Regions from separate parts of the Streptomyces sp. NPDC079167 genome, predicted to be linked through region 3. Evidence: riboswitches for the same ligand, from Rfam matches in the RefSeq annotation. Region 3 holds a riboswitch; each other region holds the start of a gene.

The links. A riboswitch is a leader RNA that binds a small molecule or an ion and turns the genes downstream of it on or off. The one in region 3 is predicted to bind cyclic di-AMP.
Region 1: it holds a riboswitch for cyclic di-AMP, as region 3 does, so the genes downstream of both, AB0P41_RS28455 (M23 family metallopeptidase) here and AB0P41_RS21825 (transglycosylase family protein) in region 3, are expected to answer to the same signal.
Region 2: it holds a riboswitch for cyclic di-AMP, as region 3 does, so the genes downstream of both, AB0P41_RS09840 (M23 family metallopeptidase) here and AB0P41_RS21825 (transglycosylase family protein) in region 3, are expected to answer to the same signal.

What each region holds. Positions count from the first base shown of each region.
Region 1 covers NZ_JBFBLO010000016.1:61,052-64,300, reverse strand. The annotation lists gene AB0P41_RS28460 (pitrilysin family protein) at 1-1,171, shown strand, start outside; cyclic di-AMP (ydaO/yuaA leader) riboswitch at 1,363-1,531, shown strand; gene AB0P41_RS28455 (M23 family metallopeptidase) at 1,544-2,335, shown strand; gene AB0P41_RS28450 (GntR family transcriptional regulator) at 2,559-3,249, shown strand, end outside.
Region 2 covers NZ_JBFBLO010000003.1:469,798-473,046, reverse strand. The annotation lists gene AB0P41_RS09845 (aldo/keto reductase) at 1-529, opposite strand, end outside; gene AB0P41_RS09840 (M23 family metallopeptidase) at 822-1,862, opposite strand; cyclic di-AMP (ydaO/yuaA leader) riboswitch at 1,874-2,026, opposite strand; gene AB0P41_RS09835 (PP2C family protein-serine/threonine phosphatase) at 2,260-3,249, opposite strand, start outside.
Region 3 covers NZ_JBFBLO010000010.1:105,541-108,789, reverse strand. The annotation lists gene AB0P41_RS21830 (transglycosylase family protein) at 1-891, shown strand, start outside; cyclic di-AMP (ydaO/yuaA leader) riboswitch at 1,182-1,353, shown strand; gene AB0P41_RS21825 (transglycosylase family protein) at 1,354-2,052, shown strand; gene eno (phosphopyruvate hydratase) at 2,414-3,249, shown strand, end outside.

The DNA.
Region 1 (3,249 bases), on a different contig from region 3:
CGAGGGCACGGACAAGCACTCCGCCGAGGAGTTCGCCGCCGAGCTGGAGCGGTGCGGCGCCACGCTGGACGCCCACGCGGACCACCCGGGTGTCCGCGTCTCCCTGGAGGTACCGGTCTCCCGGCTGACCAAGGCCCTCGGACTGGTGGCGGAGGCTCTGCGGGCCCCGGCCTTCGCGGAGGGCGAGATCGAGCGTCTGGTGGGCAACCGCCTCGACGAGATCCCGCACGAGCAGGCCAACCCGGCCCGGCGCGCGGCCAAGCAGCTCTCCAAGGAGCTCTTCCCCGCCACCGCGCGGATGTCGCGTCCTCGGCAGGGCACCGAGGAGACGGTCCGGCGGATCGACGCCGCCGCCGTACGCGCCTTCTACGACGCCCATGTCCGCCCGTCCACGGCGACGGCGGTCGTCGTCGGTGACCTCACCGACGTGGACCTGGACGCGCTGCTCTCCGAGACCGTCGGTGACTGGTCGGGCGATGCCGGCCAGGCCCGGCCCGTGCCCCCGATCACCGCGGACGACACCGGCCGTGTGGTCATCGTGGACCGTCCCGGAGCCGTGCAGACGCAACTGCTGATCGGCCGGATCGGCGCCGACCGGCACGACAGCGTGTGGCCCGCCCAGGTCCTCGGCACGTACTGCCTGGGAGGCACTCTGACCTCCCGGCTGGACCGTGTGCTGCGCGAGGAGAAGGGCTACACCTACGGCGTCCGTGCCTTCGGGCAGGTGCTGCGCTCGACGGCGCCGGGTTCCTCGTCCGGTGCGGCGGGCGCCGCGATGCTCGCCATCAGCGGCTCCGTCGACACCGAGTCCACCGGCCCCGCGCTGGACGACCTCTGGAAGGTCCTGCGCACCCTGGCGGCCGAGGGGCTCACCGACGCCGAGCGGGAGACCGCCGTGCAGAACCTCGTGGGCGTCGCCCCGCTCAAGTACGAGACGGCGGCCTCCGTCGCGGGCACCCTGGCCGACCAGGTGGAGCAGCACCTCCCGGACGACTACCAGGCGAAGCTGTACGCACGCCTGGCCGACACCGGCACGGTCGAGGCGACCGCCGCCGTGGTCAACGCGTTCCCGGTCGACCGGCTGGTCACCGTCCTGGTCGGGGACGCCGCTCAGATCAAGGAGCCCGTGGAGGCGCTCGGTATCGGTGAGGTGTCGGTCGTCAGCGGCTGACAGAACCGGACATGACGGACCCCGGCGGGTGTACTCCCGCCGGGGTTCTGTCATTTGTCCGGATTGCCAATAAAGTCGCGCTTTGCCCTGTGGGATGTGCGACAAAAGGCCCTTTCCGTTTGGCGGGGGAAAGGCTCCCGATCTAGCGTCGGCGCGGCTGTCCGCCGGACGATTGCCGCGCCCGCGGCGCCGGACAGCCATCGCCGAGTCCCCGTCAGGCGCGAGCCTGGGGAGCCGGGGACCCATGAAGTCCCTGGGGTGAATCGGATCCCTGCACCTCGTCGGAGGCTCAGGGGCCCGTAGGAGACCTTCCTGCTCCGAACCCGTCAGCTAACCCGGTAGGCGAGAAGGAAGGAAAGGACCAGCCCCTCCATGGCGTTCATCCGTGCCACCGGGAAGCACCGTGCCCCGAGCCGCCTGACGCGCAAGAGCGCCAAGGTCGCCGGCGTCGCCGCCCTGGCCACCACCGGCGTACTCGGTGCCACGGCCTCCCCGGCCCTCGCCGCGGACTCCGAGGTCACCGCGGGCAGCACCGGCCTGACCCAGACGGTCGCCCTCGACACCACCCTCGCCGCCCAGATCGAGGCTCAGGCGAAGGCACAGAAGCACCAGGCCGACGTCGCGGCGAAGGCCGCGGCCGAAGCGAAGGCCAAGGCGAAGGCGAAGGCCGAGGCCAAGCGCAAGGCGGAGGCCCGCGCCGAGGAGGCCCGCAAGGAGAAGGCGCGCGCCGCCCGCGCCGCCGAACGCGCCCGGCTCAACGCCTTCCACCTCCCCGTCGCCGGTTCCCACGTCACCACCGGCTACAAGTCCGGTGGCGCGCTCTGGTCCTCCGGCTCCCACTCCGGCGTGGACTTCCAGGCCGCGTCCGGCAGCTCGGTCGTCGCGGTCGGCGCCGGTACGGTCGTCGAGGCCGGCTGGGGCGGCGCCTACGGCAACAACATCGTGCTCAGGATGAAGGACGGCACGTACACCCAGTACGGCCACCTCTCCTCGATCGGCGTCTCCGTCGGCCAGAGCGTCGGCTCCGGCGAGCAGATCGGCCTCTCCGGGTCGACCGGCAACTCCACCGGGCCGCACCTGCACTTCGAGGCCCGGACCACCCCCGAGTACGGCTCGGACATGGACCCCGTCGCCTACCTCCGCGCCCACGGGGTCCAGGTCTGACCCCACGCGCACCGCGATCTGCGTCGAAGGCCCCGGCACCCGCCGGGGCCTTCGACGTGTTCCGGGGGCCGGACGCGTGCCGAAGCCCCCGCGGAAGTGCTCCCAGGCCAAAAGGTATCCATGGATTCCACCCTGCCATCGGAAATTCCGGCCGGTTGCAATAGAGTCACAGAACAGGCGTCGATCGGCCGCGTTTCGCGGGGATTAAGGCGGAGGTTCGGACATGCGCATTCCCGCGCATTCGGTATGCACGGCAATCCGTGACGACATCGTCTCCGGTGTCTTCGCACGCGGCAGCCGCCTCACCGAAGAGGTGCTCGCGCGTCGCTACGGCGTCTCCCGCGTCCCCGTACGCGAGGCGCTGCGCACCCTGGAGTCCGAAGGCTTCGTCGTCACCCGCCGGCACGCGGGCGCCTGTGTCGCCGAGCCCACCGAGCAGGAGGCGGCCGACCTCCTGGAGATGCGGATGCTCCTGGAGCCCCTCGGCGCCGCGCGCGCCGCACAGCGCCGCACCGAGGCACATCTCAAGGTGCTCCGCGGCCTGGTCAGACTGGGTCAGGAACGGGTGCGCCGGGGCGAGGGGGAGGATCTGCGCTCCCTGGGGAGCTGGTTCCACGAGACGCTGGCGCAGGCCTCGGGGAGCCCCGCGCTGATCGCTCTGCTCACCCAGCTACGGCACAAGATCGCCTGGATGTACGCGGTCGAGCAGCCGGTCCGCCCCGCGGACTCCTGGGCCGAGCACGGTGCTCTGGTCGACGCCGTGGCCCGCCGCGACCCGGAGCGGGCCAGGGCGCTCGCCGCCCAGCACGCCGAGCGGGCGACAGCGGCCCACCGGCTGCGGCGTGCGCCGGGGCACACGCCCGGCCAGGCGCGGGTGAGGACTTCGCAACACCCCGTAAACATCGCGGGCGTCC
Region 2 (3,249 bases), on a different contig from region 3:
AGCGGGCGAGGCCCTCCCGCTCGGAGAAGTCCAGGGAGGCCTGGAGCCGCTCGGGGCTGATGTTGGAAGCGGCGATCTCCCGGACCGTGCCCGCCTTCACCAGCTGGTCGAGCGCGGTGATGATCTCCTCGACGGGGACGCTCTCGTCGTCGAAGTGCGTGTAGTAGAGGTCGATGTGGTCGGTGCCGAGCCGGCGCAGGGACGCCTCGGCCGCCTCCTTGATCGTGGTGGCCGAGAGCCCCTTGTACGCCGGATGGGCGCCGACCTTCGTGGCGACGACGACGTCGTCGCGGCGGGAGCGGGCCGCCAGCCACTTGCCGATGAGGGTCTCCGACTCACCGCCCTCGTTGCCCGGGACCCAGGCGGAGTAGGAGTCGGCGGTGTCGATGAAGTTGCCACCGGCCGCCACGTACGCGTCGAGGACGGCGAAGGTGCCGTCCTCGTCGGCCGTCCAGCCGAAGACGTTGCCGCCGAGGGCGAGGGGGAAGACCTGAAGGCTCGAGGAGCCGAGCGGGCGCAGAGAAGTCATACCCGGGGACAACGAGCCGCCTGAGGCGACTATTCCGTTTACCGCCCGGATGACGGCCCCGGGCAGCCCGGCTTACGGCCGGACGACGGCCCCGGGCAGACCGGCTTACGCCCGGACGACGGCCCTCGGACAGACCGGCGGCCCTGACGTCGGGGGGTTGTGCGTCAGGGCCGCCGGGGTTCCGGTGCGCCGCGTGCGGCGTCAGCGTCCGAACAGGATCAGTCGGCTCGATCAGCCGGTGCGACCAGGATCAGTCGCCATCCGATCGGGATCGGTCAGCGTCCGATCCGGGTCAGACCGAGAGGCCCTTGCTGCCCAGCCACCCCATCGGGTCGATGCCGGTGCCGTCCGGGGTGTGGACCTCCAGGTGGAGGTGCGGCCCGGTCACGTTGCCGGTGGCGCCGACGCGGCCGATGGTCTCGCCGGTGGTGACCTTCTGTCCGGCGGTGACGTCCATCGAGGACTGGTGGCAGTACCAGATCTCCGTGCCGTCATCGAGCTCCAGGACCGTGCGGTAGCCGTACGAGCCCGACCAGCCGGCCGACTTCACGGTGCCGCTGTGCACGGCCTTGACCGGCGTGCCGGTCGGAGCCGCGAAGTCCAGCCCGGTGTGGTGACCGGACGACCACATCGAGCCGGACTGCCCGTAGGTCGAGGTGATGGTGTACGAGGAGGTCGGGATGGCGTAGCTGGCGGCGAGCTTGGCGAGGCGCTCGGCCTCGGCCTTCTTCTTCGCCGCCTCTTCGGCCGCCTTCTTCTTCGCGGCGGCCTTCGCCTCCGCCTCGCTCTGCTGCTTCGCCGCCTCGGCCGCGGCAGCCTCGGCCGCCGCCTGCTCCTGCGCCGCCTTGGCCTCGGCCTCGGCTCCGGCCTGCTGCTGCTCGGCCTGCTGGAGGATGCGCGCGCGGAGCGCCTCTCCCGCGTCGGTGGTGCCCTGCTCGGCCTCGGCGGCGGTGATGCCCGCGCTGGTCAGCGGGGCGGACGCGGCGACCGTCTCGTTGTCCGAGTCGGAGTCACCGGACATGAACGCGCCCACGCCGGGAAGGGACTTGGCGTCAGGGAGATTGTCCGCGATGGAATCGGGAAGAGAAATGGAGACCGGCGGCTTGCTCTGCGCGGTGGCCATGCCACCCGCTCCGACGGCCGCGATGACGCCGACACCGAGGACGGTGGAGCTACGGGCGAGGCCGCGCTGCTTGGCTACGCGGTGCCGGCCGCGTACGGGACGGACGGACTCCGCGGTGGGGTTCCATTCATCCCAAGTCCTGTCCTCATCACCGAGGCTGTCGGTCCTGAAGGATGACGGGGCCTCGGGGGCAGGCTGATTGGACGCCACGTGGGCGCACTCCTTTCCTTCCTTCTCGCCTACCGGGTTAGCTGACGGGTTCGGAGCAGGAAGGTCTCCTACGGACCCCTTCGTCCCTCGCGAGACACAGGTGTCCGATTCACCCCATGTAGGTGGTTCCCCGGTTCCCTTGCGGAATTCGGCGCTGCGCACGGTGCCGTCTCTTGCGACGGCGGGTACAACCGCGCTGCGTTATCGAACGTTAATAGACACCCGGGTCCGATTCCAAGCTGTTCCCATAGATCGGTCAGCGTCTTGGCCTGGACTTTCAGGGGTCAAACGGGCGCAAACGGGCGAGTTGAGCGCCCCTCATCCAGCCGATAGTTTCTGACGGTTCGTCAAATGTTACGCGGAGCGAGGTCTCTCGACTACCGACGGTCGCAACCGGTCATCCACGGTCCCGCCCCACGATCTTCACCGTCGTCCGCCGCTCCTGCTGCCCCCGCGCCGGACGGCCGACCGCGAGCAGCGCCAGGTCGTCCGTCGACCGGCCACCGGTGTGGAGGCGTACGTCATCGGTGAGCGCGGACAGCAGTTCCTCGGGCCCGGGGAAGAGCCGGCCACGCAGCCGCGCGGCCGGGTCGTAGAAGACACCCTTCGCGTCCCGCGCCTCGGAGAGCCCGTCGGTGAACGCCAGGAACATCGACCCGGCCGGCAGCGTCCACTCGTCCGCCCGGTCCGGCCACGCGTCCAGCCCCATCCCGAGCGGCAGCGCGGGAGCCTTCGGCGCCAGCACGTCGAGCGTCCCGTCCTCGTGCAGGACGAGCGGCTCGGGGTGTCCGCGGTTGACGATCCTCAGGACGTCCGCGCCCGACGGGATCTCCGCGACGACGGCGGTGACGAACCCCTCCATGGAGTCGAGCCCGCCCCGTCGCGAGCCCTCACGTGCCAGCGCCCGCTCCAGCCGCTGGACGACCCCCTCCAGCGACCTCTCCTGCTCGGCGGCCTCCCGGAACGCCCCGATCACGACGGCCACCGCGGCCACCGCGTCGAGCCCCTTGCCCCGTACGTCCCCGAGGACCAGACGCACCCCGTACGGCGTGTCCGCGACGGCGAACAGGTCGCCGCCGACGAACTCGTCCGCCTGGGCCGCCTCGTACCGCGCTGCGACCTGCAGTCCGCCGATCCGGTCCTCGGGCGTCGGGAGCACCGCGCGCATGGCGGTCTCCGCGATCACCCTCGCCGAGGCCAGCTGCTCGTTCCTGCGACGCACGACGCGATTGATGACGAGGGAGAGCGCGGCGACCGTGACCAGCGTGAGCAGGTCGGTGAGCGGCACGACGTCGCCGAGCGCACCGTCCGAGATCCGGATGGCGAGCACCACCAGGATCGCGGTCACGCCGACCCGGACGGTGCTGGCCAGCGAGAAGAACGGAGC
Region 3 (3,249 bases):
CCGCTGCTCAGCGCGGGCGGCGCCCAGGCCGCTGACGCGTCGACCTGGGACCGGGTCGCCGAGTGCGAGAGCGGCGGCATGTGGAGTGCCGACCTCGGCAACGGCTACTACGGCGGCCTGCAGCTCTCCGAGGACACCTGGTCGGCCTACGGCGGCACGGCGTACGCGCCGCGCGCCGACCTCGCCAGCCGCTCGCAGCAGATCGCGGTCGCGGAGAAGGTGCTGGACGACAAGGGGCCGCAGGCGTGGGCCAGCTGCTCGGTGATCTCCGGGCTCTCCCTGGACGAGGGACTGCCCGGCGTGGACCCGGGCGGTGAGGAGTCCGCCGAGCCCTCCGCCGAGCCCTCGGATTCCGCGACGCCGTCCGGGACGCCTTCCTCCGAGGCGACGGACCCGGCGGACGGCTCGGACGACGCCGCCGGCTCGCAGGACTCCGACGCGAAGGGCGAGGCCGGCCAGGACGCGTCCGACGGTAGGTCGGACAAGGGCGAAGAGGGTGGCGCGACGCCGTCCGCCACTCCGTCCCCCGAGGCCCCCGAGGCGTCCGGCGCCACGGACGACGAAGGGGCGAAGGGCGGCAAGCACCGCGGCACGCCGGCCCCCGAGGCGAGCGCCGAGCCGGGCGAGGCCGACGGGCGCGAGTCCGGCCGCCACGCCTCGCGCGGTGAATCCGACGCGCGTCAGGGCGCGGAGGGGGCGTACACCGTGCGCGAGGGCGACAGCCTCTGGGCGATCGCCGACGCGCAGGAGCTTCCCGGCGGCTGGACCGCGCTCTACGCGGACAACAAGGACGAGCTGGGCTCCGACCCGGATCTGATCCTTCCCGGCCAGACCCTCGACCTCGGGCAGGAAGCGCGGGGCAGCGAGGCGGAGACCGCCGCCGCCAACTGATCAAAAGCGTGAAAACACCCCGAAAACGGGGGCAGTTCAGAGGCCTATGTCCACTTATGCGTAAGTGAGACATGGGTCTCTTTGCTTCAACTGGCGCGCCCGGCCCGTCCGCTCCGTCCATATTGGCTCCGACCTGCGAAAACGGCACTCGCCATCGAGCCGTTACGGGCTGATTAGCCGTTATGTCCATCTTTGAATGTGGGGGTTGCGTGTGTTTACGGTCGGAGCCGCTCGCACCGCGGGCACCTTCGACCGTCACGCCGAATCCTGCCGTCGGCCGAAGGGAACCGACGCGTAAAGCGCCGTAGGCAGGAGCGGGGGACCCAGGTAAGTGCCGGACCCGGCCGTCGGAAGACGGGCGGAGACCCGGCTGGGGGTGAAGTCGTCCGAGAGTGCGGGCGACCGGGCAACTCACAGGCCCGAACCCGACAGCTCACCTCGTAGGCGTCGGTGAGGAGAACCATGCTGCTTTCCAGCAAGGGCAAGCACCGTCGCCCGTCCAAGGCCGTCCGTGTCGCGACCCTGGCCGGTGTCGCCGGTGCCGCCGTCGCCGTACCGCTGATGGGCGCGACCGGCGCCTCCGCCGCCTCCGTCGCCACCTGGGACGCCGTCGCCCAGTGCGAGTCGGGCGGCAACTGGTCCATCAACACCGGCAACGGCTACTACGGCGGCCTGCAGTTCTCGCAGTCCAGCTGGGCCGCAGCCGGCGGCACCCAGTACGCCTCCCGCGCCGACCTGGCCACCAAGGACCAGCAGATAGCCGCGGCCGAGAAGCTCCTCGACCTCCAGGGCCCGGGTGCCTGGGCCTGCGCCGGCGCCGGCGGCCTGACGAACGACGGTGTGGACCCGGGCGTCGACACCGGCTCCGGCTCCGGGAAGAACGGCGACACGGCCCCGCAGGCCGCGCCGGAGCGCAAGGCCGAGCAGCCCACCACGCGCAGCGAGAAGCGTGAGGCCCCGGCGAAGACCGTCACCACCCCGACCGGCGAGAAGGTCGAGAAGGGTGACGGCGAGTACAAGGTGAAGTCCGGCGACACCCTCAGCAAGATCGCCGACGCGGAGAAGGTCAAGGGCGGCTGGCAGAAGCTGTTCAAGCTGAACGACGACATCGTCGACGAGGCCGACCTGATCTTCCCGGGTCAGCAGCTCCACCTGAAGTAACCGGCATCCGGGTGGCCGGCACCTGAAGCGGTCGGTGCCTGGAGCAGTCGTAGTGAACCGGGGTCTTCCTCCTGCCCCGGAGCCCGGCCCGGCGCGCAGACCCCCCGCGCGCCGGGCCGGGGCCGTGTCCGGACCCCTGACGGGGTGCCGGCTCGGGCTCCCCGTAAGAGTGAGTGTTCAACTGTTGTGGTTACTCGTCAGTAGAATTCTGGAGCTTTGCCCGGAATGCAGGCCCTTGGGTCCTTTTTCGTCCCAGGGGACGGGCGGACGGCCGACGGAGCGCGCCGAGCCGGTTAGGCTCGTGGCGCAAGGCCACAGTGACCCTGCACAACCAGTGTCAGATCCCAGAAGGAGATGCCTCGTGCCGTCCATCGACGTCGTCGTAGCCAGGGAAATCCTCGACTCCCGGGGCAACCCCACGGTCGAGGTCGAGGTTGGCCTCGACGACGGCAGCACGGGACGTGCTGCTGTTCCGTCCGGCGCCTCCACCGGTGCGTTCGAGGCCATCGAGCTTCGCGACGGTGACCCCAACCGCTACCAGGGCAAGGGCGTCGAGAAGGCCGTCCTCGCCGTGATCGAGCAGATCGGCCCGGAGCTCGTCGGTTACGACGCCACCGAGCAGCGCCTCATCGACCAGGCGATGTTCGACCTGGACGCGACCGAGAACAAGGGCTCCCTCGGCGCCAACGCCATCCTCGGTGTCTCGCTGGCCGTGGCGCACGCCGCGTCCGAGGCCTCCGACCTCCCGCTGTTCCGCTACCTCGGCGGCCCGAACGCGCACCTGCTGCCCGTTCCGATGATGAACATCCTGAACGGCGGCTCGCACGCCGACTCCAACGTGGACATCCAGGAGTTCATGATCGCGCCGATCGGCGCCGAGTCCTTCTCCGAGGCCCTGCGCTGGGGTGCGGAGATCTACCACACGCTGAAGAAGGTCCTGAAGACCAAGGGCCTGTCCACCGGTCTCGGTGACGAGGGCGGCTTCGCCCCCAACCTCGAGTCCAACCGTGCCGCCCTCGACCTCATCCTCGAGGCCGTCAAGGAGGCCGGTTACGTCCCGGGCCGCGACATCGCGCTCGCGCTCGACGTCGCCGCGTCCGAGTTCTACAAGGACGGCGTCTACGAGTTCGAGGGCAAGTCCCGCTCGGCCGCCGAGATGACCGAGTACTACGAGGAGCTCGTCTCCGCGTACCCGCT